3 regions of the Vibrio sp. 2134-1 genome follow, and region 3 is predicted to be linked to each of the others. Evidence: predicted binding sites of a transcription regulator. Region 3 holds the regulator's gene; each other region holds the start of a gene.
What was found. Region 3 encodes MetJ, which represses methionine synthesis genes. Its sites were predicted from a motif close to TTAGACNTNTANANGTCTAA; they were not measured.
Positions count from the first base shown of each region.

Region 1: a site for MetJ is predicted at 2,424-2,443, ahead of metH (methionine synthase). Genes of this name have one in related genera too.
Region 2: a site for MetJ is predicted at 1,366-1,385, ahead of metN (methionine ABC transporter ATP-binding protein MetN). Genes of this name have one in related genera too.

Region 1 is NZ_JAWOUS010000019.1:420-4,733, reverse strand. Features, by position in the region: gene metH (methionine synthase) at 1-2,375, opposite strand, end outside; gene R7R78_RS18680 (cation:proton antiporter) at 2,567-3,898, shown strand.
Region 2 is NZ_JAWOUS010000006.1:133,561-137,874, reverse strand. Features, by position in the region: gene treR (trehalose operon repressor TreR) at 1-545, opposite strand, end outside; gene gmhB (D-glycero-beta-D-manno-heptose 1,7-bisphosphate 7-phosphatase) at 620-1,171, opposite strand; gene metN (methionine ABC transporter ATP-binding protein MetN) at 1,513-2,547, shown strand; gene R7R78_RS09620 (methionine ABC transporter permease) at 2,537-3,214, shown strand; gene R7R78_RS09615 (MetQ/NlpA family lipoprotein) at 3,247-4,056, shown strand; gene R7R78_RS09610 (Zn-ribbon-containing protein) at 4,168-4,314, opposite strand, start outside.
Region 3 is NZ_JAWOUS010000023.1:47,265-51,578, reverse strand. Features, by position in the region: partial or broken gene tuf (elongation factor Tu) at 1-12, shown strand, start outside; gene R7R78_RS20495 ((2Fe-2S)-binding protein) at 344-532, shown strand; gene bfr (bacterioferritin) at 626-1,102, shown strand; gene R7R78_RS20485 (malic enzyme-like NAD(P)-binding protein) at 1,309-2,586, shown strand; gene metJ (met regulon transcriptional regulator MetJ) at 2,699-3,019, opposite strand; gene R7R78_RS20475 (O-succinylhomoserine (thiol)-lyase) at 3,245-4,314, shown strand, end outside.

The DNA of each region.
Region 1 (4,314 bases), on a different contig from region 3:
TTTAAGATCTTTTCGCAAGGAACCATGACACCAAGATCGATAATTTCGTAGTTATTGCACTGCAATACAACGCCAACGATATTTTTCCCGATATCATGTACATCACCTTTGACCGTCGCTAGCAAAATCTTACCGTTTGTTTGTCCCACCTGCTTTTCTGCATTGATGTAGGGCTCCAGATGCGCGACTGCTTGCTTCATCACTCGTGCAGATTTTACGACCTGAGGAAGGAACATTTTACCTTCACCAAACAAGTCTCCGACGACGTTCATCCCATCCATTAATGGGCCTTCAATCACCTCTAATGGCTTTGAAGCGTTGACACGAGCCTCTTCGGTATCATCAACGATGAACTCAGTTATTCCTTTCACTAACGCGTGCTCTAAGCGCTTTTCAACAGGCCAAGTTCTCCACTCAAGTGCAGAGGCATCCTCCTCTTTACCTACCCCTTTGCCTGCATATTCCGCCGCGATATCTAACAATCTCTCAGTGGCGTCATCACGACGGTTAAGAACGACATCTTCCACAGCCTCACGCAATTTTTCAGGCACGTTATCGTAGATTTCTAACTGACCCGCATTCACAATCCCCATATCCATACCATTTTTAAAACAGTGGTAGAGGAACACCGCGTGAATCGCTTCACGTACATAGTTATTGCCACGGAAAGAGAATGAGACGTTAGAAACACCACCCGAGATCATCGCATGTGGTAAATCACGTTTGATATCGCCAACGGCTTCAATGAAATCCACCGCGTAGTTATTATGCTCCTCGATCCCCGTAGCAATGGCAAAAATGTTTGGGTCAAAAATGATGTCTTCTGGTGGAAAGCCCACTTCATCAACAAGAATTCGGTAAGCGTTGGTACAAATTTCTACTTTGCGCTCACGTGTATCTGCTTGCCCAATCTCATCAAACGCCATCACAATCACAGCCGCACCGTAACGGCGGATCAACTTAGCTTGTTCAACGAATTTCTCTTTGCCTTCTTTGAGAGAGATCGAGTTAACAATGCCTTTGCCTTGGATGCACTTAAGACCGGCTTCAATAACCTCCCACTTGGAAGAGTCAACCATGATTGGTACTTTTGAGATTTCAGGTTCTGACGCACAAAGGTTTAAAAAGCGAACCATACAAGCTTGTGCATCCAACATGCCTTCATCCATGTTGATATCGATAATTTGAGCGCCATTTTCAACTTGTTGACGAGCCACATCGAGCGCTTCATCGTACAGCTCTTCTTTAATCAAGCGCTTAAAACGCGCAGAACCGGTTACATTCGTACGCTCACCGACATTGATAAATAAAGAGTCTTTATCAATAGCGAGTGGCTCTAGGCCAGACAAGCGACAAGCAACGGGAAGTTCAGGTAATTGACGAGGGGCGATATTTTCAACCGCGAGTGCCATTTGGCGAATGTGCTCAGGAGTTGTACCACAACACCCACCAATCAAGTTTAAAAAGCCACTTTGAGCCCACTCTTTAACATGCTTAGCCATATCTTCTGGCGACAAATCGTATTCGCCGAATGCATTCGGAAGCCCAGCATTTGGGTGAGCGGAAACAAAAGATTCTGATATACGCGAGAGCTCTTCAACATAAGGACGCAGTTCATCCGGGCCAAGTGCACAGTTCAAACCAAACGAAATCGGTTTAACATGACGTAATGAGTTGTAAAACGCTTCTGTGGTTTGACCGGATAATGTTCTACCGGAAGCATCAGTAATAGTCCCCGAGATCATCACAGGTAACTCAATACCCATCTCTTCAAACACACTTTCAACAGCAAATGAACAAGCCTTAGCGTTAAGAGTATCGAAGATGGTCTCGATAAGAATAAGATCAGAACCACCTTTAATCAGCGCTCGAGTCGATTCAGAGTAAGCCTCAACTAACTCGTCGAAAGAAACATTTCGATATCCAGGGTCGTTTACATCAGGAGAGATAGAACAAGTGCGGTTCGTCGGCCCTAAAACCCCTGCGACATAACGCGGTTTATCGGGTGTTTTTGCGGTCCATTCGTCTGCAACTTCACGTGCAAGCTTGGCAGCAGCAAAGTTAATTTCTTCACTTAGGCTTTCCATCTCGTAGTCAGCCATCGCAATGGTTGTTGCGTTAAACGTGTTGGTTTCGAGAATATCTGCACCCGCTTCTAAATATGCAGCGTGAATTTCCTTGATAAGTTGAGGCTGACTTAGAACCAACAGGTCGTTGTTACCTTTTAGATCACAATGCCAATCCGCAAAGCGCGTTCCTCGATAGTCTTGCTCTTCAAGTTTGTACCCTTGAATCATGGTTCCCATACCACCATCAATCAAAAGAATACGTTGCTTCAATTGAGCTTCAATCTGTTGTATTACGTTACTTCCCACAGTACAGCCTCATTCCTTTAGTTATCTTTCCATCCTATCACACAAACTTCAGGAGTCTAGACGTCTAAACGTAGAATTAATGATTATTTTATATCCTTCTTAACTTGCAAAATAATCACGAAAAAATGTTTGCTATTTAAGCAGCATCAGCCGAGAATTCCATTCATAAAATGTTACAAATAGAGAGCTCTATGTCGGTCTATCATACTTTATGTTTTCTATCCGCAGCTGCGATGCTAATTGCTTTTGTAAACAGCAAGATAGGAAAGATGCAAACCACCATTGCGATTACCGCAGGTTCAATGGTGCTTTCACTTCTAATCTTAATTGCGGGTCAAAACAACTGGTTCCATCTCACCGAAATTGCAACGGAGACGGTCACAAGGATTAACTTCGAAGATTTCTTGCTCAAAGGCATTCTTGGCTTCTTACTATTTGCTGGTGGACTAGGCATCAAACTCCCGAACCTTAAAGATCAAAAGTGGGAGATCACTGTTTTAGTCCTTGGAGCTACACTGTTTTCTACGTTCTTTATTGGATTTGCGCTGTATGGGTTTTGTCAGTTAATTGGCATCCAATTTGATTTGGTCTACTGCTTACTATTTGGTGCTCTAATATCGCCAACTGACCCAATCGCTGTATTGGCTATTGTGAAAAAACTCGATGCTCCTAAACGTATCTCCACTCAGATTGAAGGAGAATCGCTCTTCAATGATGGCTTCGGTTTGGTTATCTTCGTCACTCTATTTACGATTGCATTTGGCACTGAGGCACCAACTGTAGGTAGTGTCACCTTACTCTTCATCCAAGAAGCTATCGGTGGTATCACATATGGTTTCGTCCTCGGTTTGCTATTCCACTACTTGATCAGTGCCACCGATGATCACTCAATGGAATTGTTACTTACCATTGGTGTCCCAACAGCAGGTTACGCATTTGCTGAATACATCCATGTATCAGGCCCACTCGCAATGGTTGTATCCGGTATTATGATTGGCAACTGGACACGCTTTATTGGCTTTTCAAAAGAGAGTGAAGATCACCTTGACCATTTTTGGGAGCTTGTTGATGAGTTCTTGAATGGCGTGTTATTCCTACTGATCGGCATGTCGATGCTGCTGTTTGAATTCCACAAAGAAGACTGGATCATGATGGCTATTTCAGTCCCTCTTGTACTAGCAGCTCGCTATTTAAGCGTATTTCTCTCGTACATTGGCTTTAAGCGTTACAGAAAATATAACCCGTGGTCAGTACGTATTTTGACGTGGGGCGGCTTACGCGGGGGCCTTGCATTGGCAATGGCACTTTCCATTCCATCTGGTATTTGGGTGATTCAAGATAAGTTAATCGATGTAAAAGAGATTATTCTTGTAATGACCTACTCCGTCGTTGTTTTCTCTATCCTCATTCAAGGCTCAACAATCACTCCAATGATTGAAAAAGCAAAAGCAGAAGAGAAGAAGATGGAAGAGAACAACCAAGCAATAACCACTCCGGAACATACGGAGACAGTGGACTCTTAAAGACACGTAACTTAATAAATAAAAAGCAGCTACCTAGCTGCTTTTTTCATAACTAATTTTCAGACTCCCCTTCAAGGACGAGTGCTCCTTATTCTTTGATATACCTTCAAATATACTAAGAATCGCTACGCTGCATTTTCATAGATACTAACTATTGCCGATAGATAGTATTCATAGACGAGCCTTTTAATTTACCCATTTATCACTTCTCTTCTCTTCTCTTCTCTTGGCAATATAGGCTCCTCGCAAATATCAAAGCTAAACTTCCACAATACTTAGCAATGAGCGAGTTTGTATTTTTATGAGAAAGATACATTTAGAGTGATTGCGTTCAGAACCCAAACAGGTTAGCAATCTCACCAAGATAAAACTGAGCTAGCATTCAGGTAGATCAAAGCCTTAACAGAAATTTAGTC
Region 2 (4,314 bases), on a different contig from region 3:
CCAATATAAGCAATGCGAGATAAAGATTGCTGCTCAAGGTGAGACAAAGCCATGTCTATCACACCTTGGTTATCGTAGTTGATCGAGGAAACCATTTGCGTGTCCATCGCGATCACGACGATACGATTCCCCCACTCCGCCAATGCTCGCTCATCACATCCAGTAAAGCCAAACACGATCACCCCATCGACGTTGCGACGTTTAAGCACATCCAAATGCTCATTGGTTTTATCGCGATCGAATTGGCTCTCCATGATCACCGCATCATAACCAGCGGAATACAAAGCATTGAGCATGGTACCAACGGCGCGATTTTCTGATGGTGAGTCTAAACGGGAGATGATAACCCCAATGACTTTTTGGCTGCCGCCACGCATTGATTGCGCAGATTTGGACGGCACGTAACCAGATTCACGAATAATTTGCTCAACCTTCTCTCGCGTTTGCGGTTTCACTTTTGGATCGTTAGTAAGCACACGGCTTACTGTTGATTTGCCCACGCCTGCCAATTTTGCGATATCAAGAATGGTGAGTTTTTTGCTCATAAGTGTTCAGATTAAAAGAAGGAATCAAACAAAAGGGAAGCAGTGGCTTCCCTTATCTCAGTCAGTAATGAATATTACTTGTTTAAGTACGCAGGCACATCTGCAATGCTATCCAATACTACCGTTGCAATGGCTTCGCCCTGTTCCGTTACTGGCTTACCAGTGCGAACCAAAATCTTAGTGCCAACGCCTGCCGCTTCTGCTGCCATCATGTCTTCAGCTTTATCGCCGATCATCACAGATTTCTCCATGTCGATCTTCAAGAAGTCACGCGCAGAAATGAACATGCCTGGTTTTGGCTTACGGCACTCACAATCTTGCTTGTACTCGCCAATGCCATGTTCTGGATGATGTGGGCAGTAATAGATACCATCGAACTCAACACCATTATCAGCAAAGTTCCAATCCATCCATTGAGTCAGAGACAAGAAACGGTTTTCACTGAATTTACCGCGTGCGATGCCCGATTGATTCGTCACTAACACTAGAAGGTAGCCTTTATCTTTTAGCGCTTTCGTCGCTTCAAATACACCATCAATGTACTCAAAATCATGTTCGTCATGAACGTAGCCGTGGTCAACGTTTATCACGCCATCACGATCGATAAAAACAGCAGGTTTTGCCAAAACGTATTTCTCTATTAACTCGGTTTAATCAGATTATTACATACCTTATAAACTTCAACACTATCTAATTCATTCTTGGCCTCGACAAAACGGTTGATTTGTTGGGCAAGAATCGGTAAATCTGAGGGTGCCCTGCCGTCTACCTCCTGCTTGTTATCTATACATCTTCGTTTCAAAACAGAACATCCATACATTTAGACGTCTAGACGTAAAAATATCTATTGACTTCATTCTGCTTAACCCATAGCATCAACTGAAAATTGAGATAAAGCTCAACATTAAGTTCTGTCAAAGGCCGTTTTTGACAGCGAAGTTCCCCGTATCTTTGGGCAGGTTGAAACATGATAGAAATAAAAAACGTCAATAAAGTGTTCTACCAAGGCAGTAAGGAAATCCTTGCCCTGAAAGACATTAACCTACACATCGACAAAGGCACTATCTTTGGTGTTATCGGTTCATCAGGTGCTGGTAAAAGTACGCTGATCCGCTGTGTCAACATGTTAGAAGCGCCGACCTCTGGTTCCATCATCGTTGATGGTGTGGATCTAACCAAACTCAGTAAAAAACAACTAGTCGAAACACGCCGTAACATTGGCATGATCTTCCAGCACTTTAACCTGCTTTCGTCTCGTACTGTGTTTGATAATGTGGCATTACCCCTAGAACTGGCAGGTAAAGACAAATCGCAAGTCACAACAAAAGTAACTGAGTTGCTAAAGCTTGTAGGCTTAGCCGACAAACACGAAAGCTACCCATCTAACTTAAGTGGCGGACAAAAACAGCGTGTGGCAATTGCTCGTGCATTGGCATCCGATCCTAGCGTGCTGCTTTGTGATGAGGCCACTAGCGCACTAGATCCGGCAACAACTCAATCTATCCTTGAGTTATTGAAAGAGATCAACCGCAAACTCAACATCACGATTTTACTTATCACTCACGAAATGGAAGTCGTAAAAAGTATCTGTCACGAAGTAGCAATCATCGGTGGTGGTGAGCTGGTGGAAAAAGGCACCGTTGGCGATATTTTTGCGCACCCTAAGACAGAGCTAGCGCACCAATTCATTCGCTCAACGCTGGATCTTTCCATTCCTGAAGATTACCAAGCACGTCTGCAAGCAGAGCGTGTTGATGGCAGCTACCCGTTGGTTCGCTTAGAGTTTACTGGCGCAACCGTCGATGCACCGTTAATGTCGCAAATTTCTCGTAAATACAATATTGATGTGAGTATTTTGAGTTCCGACCTTGATTACGCTGGTGGCGTGAAATTCGGCATGATGGTCGCAGAGCTATTTGGTAACGAAGAAGATGACAACGCAGCTCTTGAATACCTGCGTAAGCACAACGTAAAAGTAGAGGTACTTGGTTATGTCCTTTAATACGATTTCTGAATGGCTGAGCTTAAACAGCAAACTACTTTTAGGTGCAACGTGGGAAACGCTTTACATGGTTGCGGTTGCCGGATTAGTCGGCTTTGCTGTGGGTATTCCATTAGGGGTAATCCTCCATATTACTAAGAAAGGCGGCCTACTTGAAAACACCAAACTAAATAGCGGCTTAGGCGCTATCGTTAACATTGGTCGTTCTGTGCCATTCCTCGTACTGATGGTTGCGATTATTCCAGTGACAAAAATGCTAGTTGGAACCTTTATCGGTACAACCGCAGCAATCGTCCCACTGACTATTGGCGCCATTCCTTTTGTCGCTCGTCTTATTGAAGGTGCTTTATTAGAAGTACCGACAGGCTTGGTGGAAGCAGCGCAGTCAATGGGGGCGACACCAACACAGATCATCACAAAAGTTCTACTACCTGAAGCAATGCCGACTATTGTTAACTCAGTAACGATTACCTTGGTCACTCTCGTTAGCTACTCAGCTATGGCGGGTACGGTAGGCGGCGGCGGCCTAGGCGACGTAGCCATCCGTTACGGTTTCCACCGCTACGATGTAACTATCATGGCCGTGACTGTCGTGATGTTGATTGTTCTAGTACAGATTATTCAGTCTATCGGCGACGCAGTGGTGCGCCGTGTAGACCACAGATAAGCATCAAAAATACAAATTATAAGGAGATAAAGATGAAATTTAGCCTTAAAGGTCTTTTGACTGTAGCAACGGCCGCCTCTGCTCTTGCTCTAGCGGGTTGCGGCGACAAAGAAGTAGACGTAAACAAAGTAAAAGTTGGCGTTATTGCTGGTGCAGAAGCACAAGTAGCCGAAGTTGCCGCTAAAGTAGCAAAAGAGAAATACAACCTAGACGTTGAGCTAGTAACATTTACCGATTACGTAACACCAAACGCCGCTCTGGATGATGGTTCAGTAGACGCGAATGCGTTCCAGCACAAACCATACCTAGACCAACAAGTGAAAGACCGCGGCTACAAACTGGCTATCGCGGGTAACTCATTCGTTTACCCTATTGCTGGTTACTCAAAGCAAGTAAAATCAATTGATGAAATTCAAGATGGCGCACGCATCGCAGTACCAAACGACCCAACTAACCTAGGTCGCTCACTACTGCTTCTTGAGCAGCAAGGTTTAATTACGCTACGTGATGGCGTTGGTCTACTCGCTACAGTACGTGACATCGTAGGCAACCCTAAAAATATCGAAATCATTGAACTAGAAGCCCCACAGCTTCCGCGTTCATTGGATGACGTAACGCTATCTATCATCAACACCACTTACGCAAGCTCTATCGACCTATCGCCAGAGCGTGACGGCGTGTTCGTTGAAGATAAAGACTCACCATACGTAAACCTAATTGTCGCTCGCGAAGAAAATGTTAATGCGCAAAACGTACAAAACTTCGTAAAAGCTTACCAAACGGAAGAAGTTTACGAAGCGGCAAAAGAACTGTTCAAAGGCGGTGTTGTGAAAGGTTGGTAATCCCACTTTTCAAAACATGACTGAAAACAACGTTCTAAACACAAAAGGGCTGATGTGAAAACATCAGCCCTTTCTATTTGTCTATCTACCCATTTAAGTAGCTTCAATTCGCTACTTAAGATGGTCCCAAGAGATATTCGACACGATTCGGCAGTCATCACACTTAAAATGAAATATGTCATGTAGTGGCTCATCGAGTAGCCACTCGCCATCGCATTTTGGACACTTGCGCGCTTTCTCGCTCTCCAGCGACTGACC
Region 3 (4,314 bases):
ATCTTCGACTAATTCATAACGAATTAAACGAAATCTTGCACTGTTCTTCTTTTTGAAGAAAGCGCATCGAAAAGGGAAGCTTAGGCTTCCCTTTTTCATTTCTAGATTACATTTAGTTATAAGTGTTGAAATAAAAGACGTCACTTTTTCGATTTAAAAACAGAGTTTTACCGAATTTATTTCTTAACGCTTTTACTCACCCCTCTTAACCCTTTGATCTTTTCCTGCTGCGGTAAAATCGTTATAACCAAATATTCTGAGCGGACACCATAATGCGACTGGTAACAAGAACTATTCTTGTTTATATTGTTTGTCACAGATTAGTTTTATAGGTTTTTTGAGTATGTACGTTTGTCTTTGCCATGGTGTCTCCGACAAAAAAATCAGGAAGTTGGCGATAGATGAAGGCGTAACAGATATTAAAGGAATCAAAAAGTGCACGGCATTGGGCAGCCAATGTGGTAAGTGCATCAGACAGGCCAAGGAAATTTTAGCGGAAACTAGTTACACGGAATTTAAACAAGCCAGCTAATTGCTGTAAGTATGCAGTAATTATTTGCCTTACATTTTGACACCTTCTCATTTGCTTCTACATTTAAATGAAGCCAAAGAGGAGGGTTTTGTCATGAAAGGCGATCCAATCATCATTCAACATCTCAATAAAGTGCTCGGTAACGAGCTCGTCGCTATTAATCAGTATTTTCTTCATGCCCGAATGTATAAAGACTGGGGCTTAAAGCACCTAGCAGACAAGGAATATCACGAATCTATCGATGAGATGAAACATGCCGATCATCTAATTGAGCGTATTTTGTTCCTTGAAGGCTTACCGAACCTACAAGATTTAGGTAAGTTGATGATTGGTGAAGATACCAAGGAAATGCTCGAGTGTGACTTAAAGCTTGAAATGGCGGCTATTCCAGATTTAAAAGATGCGATTGCCTACGCTGAAGACATTCGAGATTATGTGTCTCGAGATCTCTTCCAAGATATTCTTGAAGATGAAGAAGAACATGTTGATTGGCTAGAGACGCAACTTGGCTTGATTGAAATGTCTGGTATTGAGAATTATCTCCAAGCGCAATACGTGGACGAAGAGTAACGATACTTTCTGAGTTTGCATACTCCAATAATAGTAATAAGAAAGAGCACCTGACTCGAAAATCAGGTGCTTAACCCCGTTATCTGGTCTAATCTCTTTTATTATCGGCTTTTTAAGGATATTGCTCGCAATCTTGCCTATGAAGTTTGATTTCTATCCGATAGAATTTATGCCCCCTTACCTAAAAATAAAAAAGAGAAACGTCCATGTCTGAAGACAACCACCAAGCAGCCACTCCAGAAGAAGAACATCGCCAAAAAGCATTGGATTACCATGCTTATCCAACTCCAGGAAAGATTGCTGTCGAACTGACAAAGCCTGCGGAAACGGCGGGTGATCTTGCCCTTGCATATAGCCCTGGTGTTGCAGAGCCAGTGCGTGAAATCGCACAAAACCCGGATAACGTGTACAAGTACACTGCAAAAGGGAACATGGTTGCTGTTATTTCTAACGGTACCGCTATTCTAGGTCTAGGTAACCTAGGTCCACTTGCATCTAAGCCAGTGATGGAAGGTAAAGCGTTACTGTTTAAGCGTTTTGCAGGTCTTGACTCTATTGATATTGAAGTTAAGCACCGCACGATCGATGAATTTGTTGATACTGTTGCGAGCATTGCAGACACTTTTGGCGGTATTAACCTTGAAGATATTAAAGCACCAGACTGTTTTGAGATTGAAAAACGTTTGATTGAGCGTTGTGATGTACCAGTATTCCACGATGATCAACATGGTACTGCTATTGTAACGGCAGCGGGTATGCTGAATGCAATCGAACTTCAAGGTAAGAAACTTGAAGATTCAACAATTGTTTGTCTTGGCGCTGGCGCTGCCGCTGTAGCGTGTATGGAGCTTCTGATCAAATGCGGCGCAATGCGCGAAAAAATCTACATGCTAGATCGCAAAGGTGTGATTCACACTCGTCGTGATGATCTTAATGAATATAAGCAGCTATTTGCGAACAATACAGATAAGCGCACACTAGAAGACGTGATTGAAGGTGCAGATCTGTTCCTAGGTGTATCTGGTCCAAACCTATTGCCAGCGGAAGCGTTGAAGTTGATGGCAGATAAGCCAATCGTATTCGCATGTTCTAACCCGGATCCTGAAATCAAGCCGGAACTTGCTCACGCAGTTCGTGATGACTTGATCATGGGTACTGGCCGTAGTGATTATCCTAACCAAGTTAACAACGTATTGTGTTTCCCATTCATTTTCCGCGGTGCTCTTGATGTGCGTGCAAGTGAAATCAATGATGAAATGAAACTTGCAGCCGTTGAGGCGATTCGTGAGCTAGCAAAAGAGCCTGTACCTGAAGCCGTATTGAAGGCTGCAGGTGTTGATAAGCTAGAGTTTGGTGCGGACTATATTATTCCAAAACCAATGGATTCACGTTTGCTACCACGTGTTGCAAAAGCGGTTGCTCAGGCGGCGGTTAATTCAGGTGTAGCTCGTATCGAGATGCCTGAAAACTACATGGCAGAGTAATATATCTTTCAGATGTGATACACAAAAATGGGACGCTATTGCGTCCCATTTTTTATGTCATTCATTTGGCTCGAGGCAAGAGTTATTACCTGAAACCTCTTATCAGGCTTTTTTATTCTTCGTCGAATGACTCAAATTCGATGCCCATTTCCGTCATCAGCGCTTTTACTTCTGTTGGAATATCATCAGGACGGTCTTTACGAAGGTCTTCATCTGTCGGAAGTGGCTGACCTGTGTACGCGTGCAAAAATGCCTCGCATAGCAATTCGCTATTGGTTGCATGGCGTAAGTTATTGATCTGACGGCGAGTACGCTCATCAGTTAGCACCTTTAAAACTTTTAGCGGGATAGAGACGGTAATTTTTTTTACTTGTTCGCTTTTTTTGCCGTGCTCTGCATATGGGCTAATGTATTCGCCATTCCAGTCAGCCATTGCACACCTTCATTTATGTAATCGGTTAAAAATAATTTAGGTGCTGATTTTAGCTGCATTTACCGCCATAAGCAAAGACATATAGACGTCTAGAAGTGTTGACGTCTCATTTTTTGACGAGTAAAGTGAACATAACAGCAAAGGAAGCGTGTTGATCACTTTATGTTACTCATTAGATATAGCGCATTCCTATTTAGAAGTCATTACCCGTGAAAGGATACACCCATGAGCACTCGCAAACCTGCGACCATTGCAGTACGCACTGGTATTGAATCAGACAGCCAATATCATGCTGTCGTTCCACCTATTTATCTTTCCACTAACTATGGTTTTCCTGCTTTTGGTGAAGTGCCCAAGTATGATTACACACGATCTGGTAATCCAAATCGCGGACTGTTGGAAAGTGCGCTATCTGAACTCGAGTCTGGAAAAGGAGCGGTTGTTACTAACTGCGGTACGTCGGCATTAAATTTATGGGTTTCCGCTTTTCTCGGCCCAGATGATCTCATTATTGCTCCTCACGATTGTTATGGTGGTACCTATCGTCTTTTTAATACCCGAGCTAACAAAGGCGATTTTAAGGTTCAGTTTGTCGATCAATCAGACGAACAGGCTTTAGATGCTGCATTGGCACAAAAACCAAAACTCATTTTGCTAGAAACTCCGTCAAATCCTCTGGTTCGCGTAGTGGATATTGCAGCTACTTGTGAAAAAGCGAAACAAGTCGGCGCGTTAGTTGCGGTGGACAATACCTTTTTGACACCCGTGTACCAAAAACCTTTAGAGCTAGGTGCGGATTTTGTTATCCACTCCACAACAAAATACATCAACGGTCATTCGGACGTAATTGGTGGGGTAATCATCACCAACACAGAAGCGCATGCAGAAGAGCTTGCATGGTGGGGCAATTGTATTGGTGCAACGGGTACACCATTCGATAGTTACATGACACTGCGAGGTATTCGTACGCTTGGTGCTCGTATGAGAGTACATGAAGAGAGCTCACAGCAGGTACTGGCTTACCTACAGAAACAAGCGTTAGTTAAAACTATCTATCATCCAAGCCTGCCGGAACATCCAGGTCATGACATCGCTAAAAAGCAGCAAACGGGCTTTGGCTCTATGTTGAGTTTTGAGTTTTCTGGTTCGTTTGAACAGTTAAAGGTGTTTGTGAAAGAGCTCCAACTGTTTTCATTAGCAGAGTCATTAGGTGGTGTAGAAAGTTTGATTTGCCACCCAGCATCCATGACGCACCGTGCAATGGGTGAGGAGGCGCTGGCGGAGGCTGGGGTCTC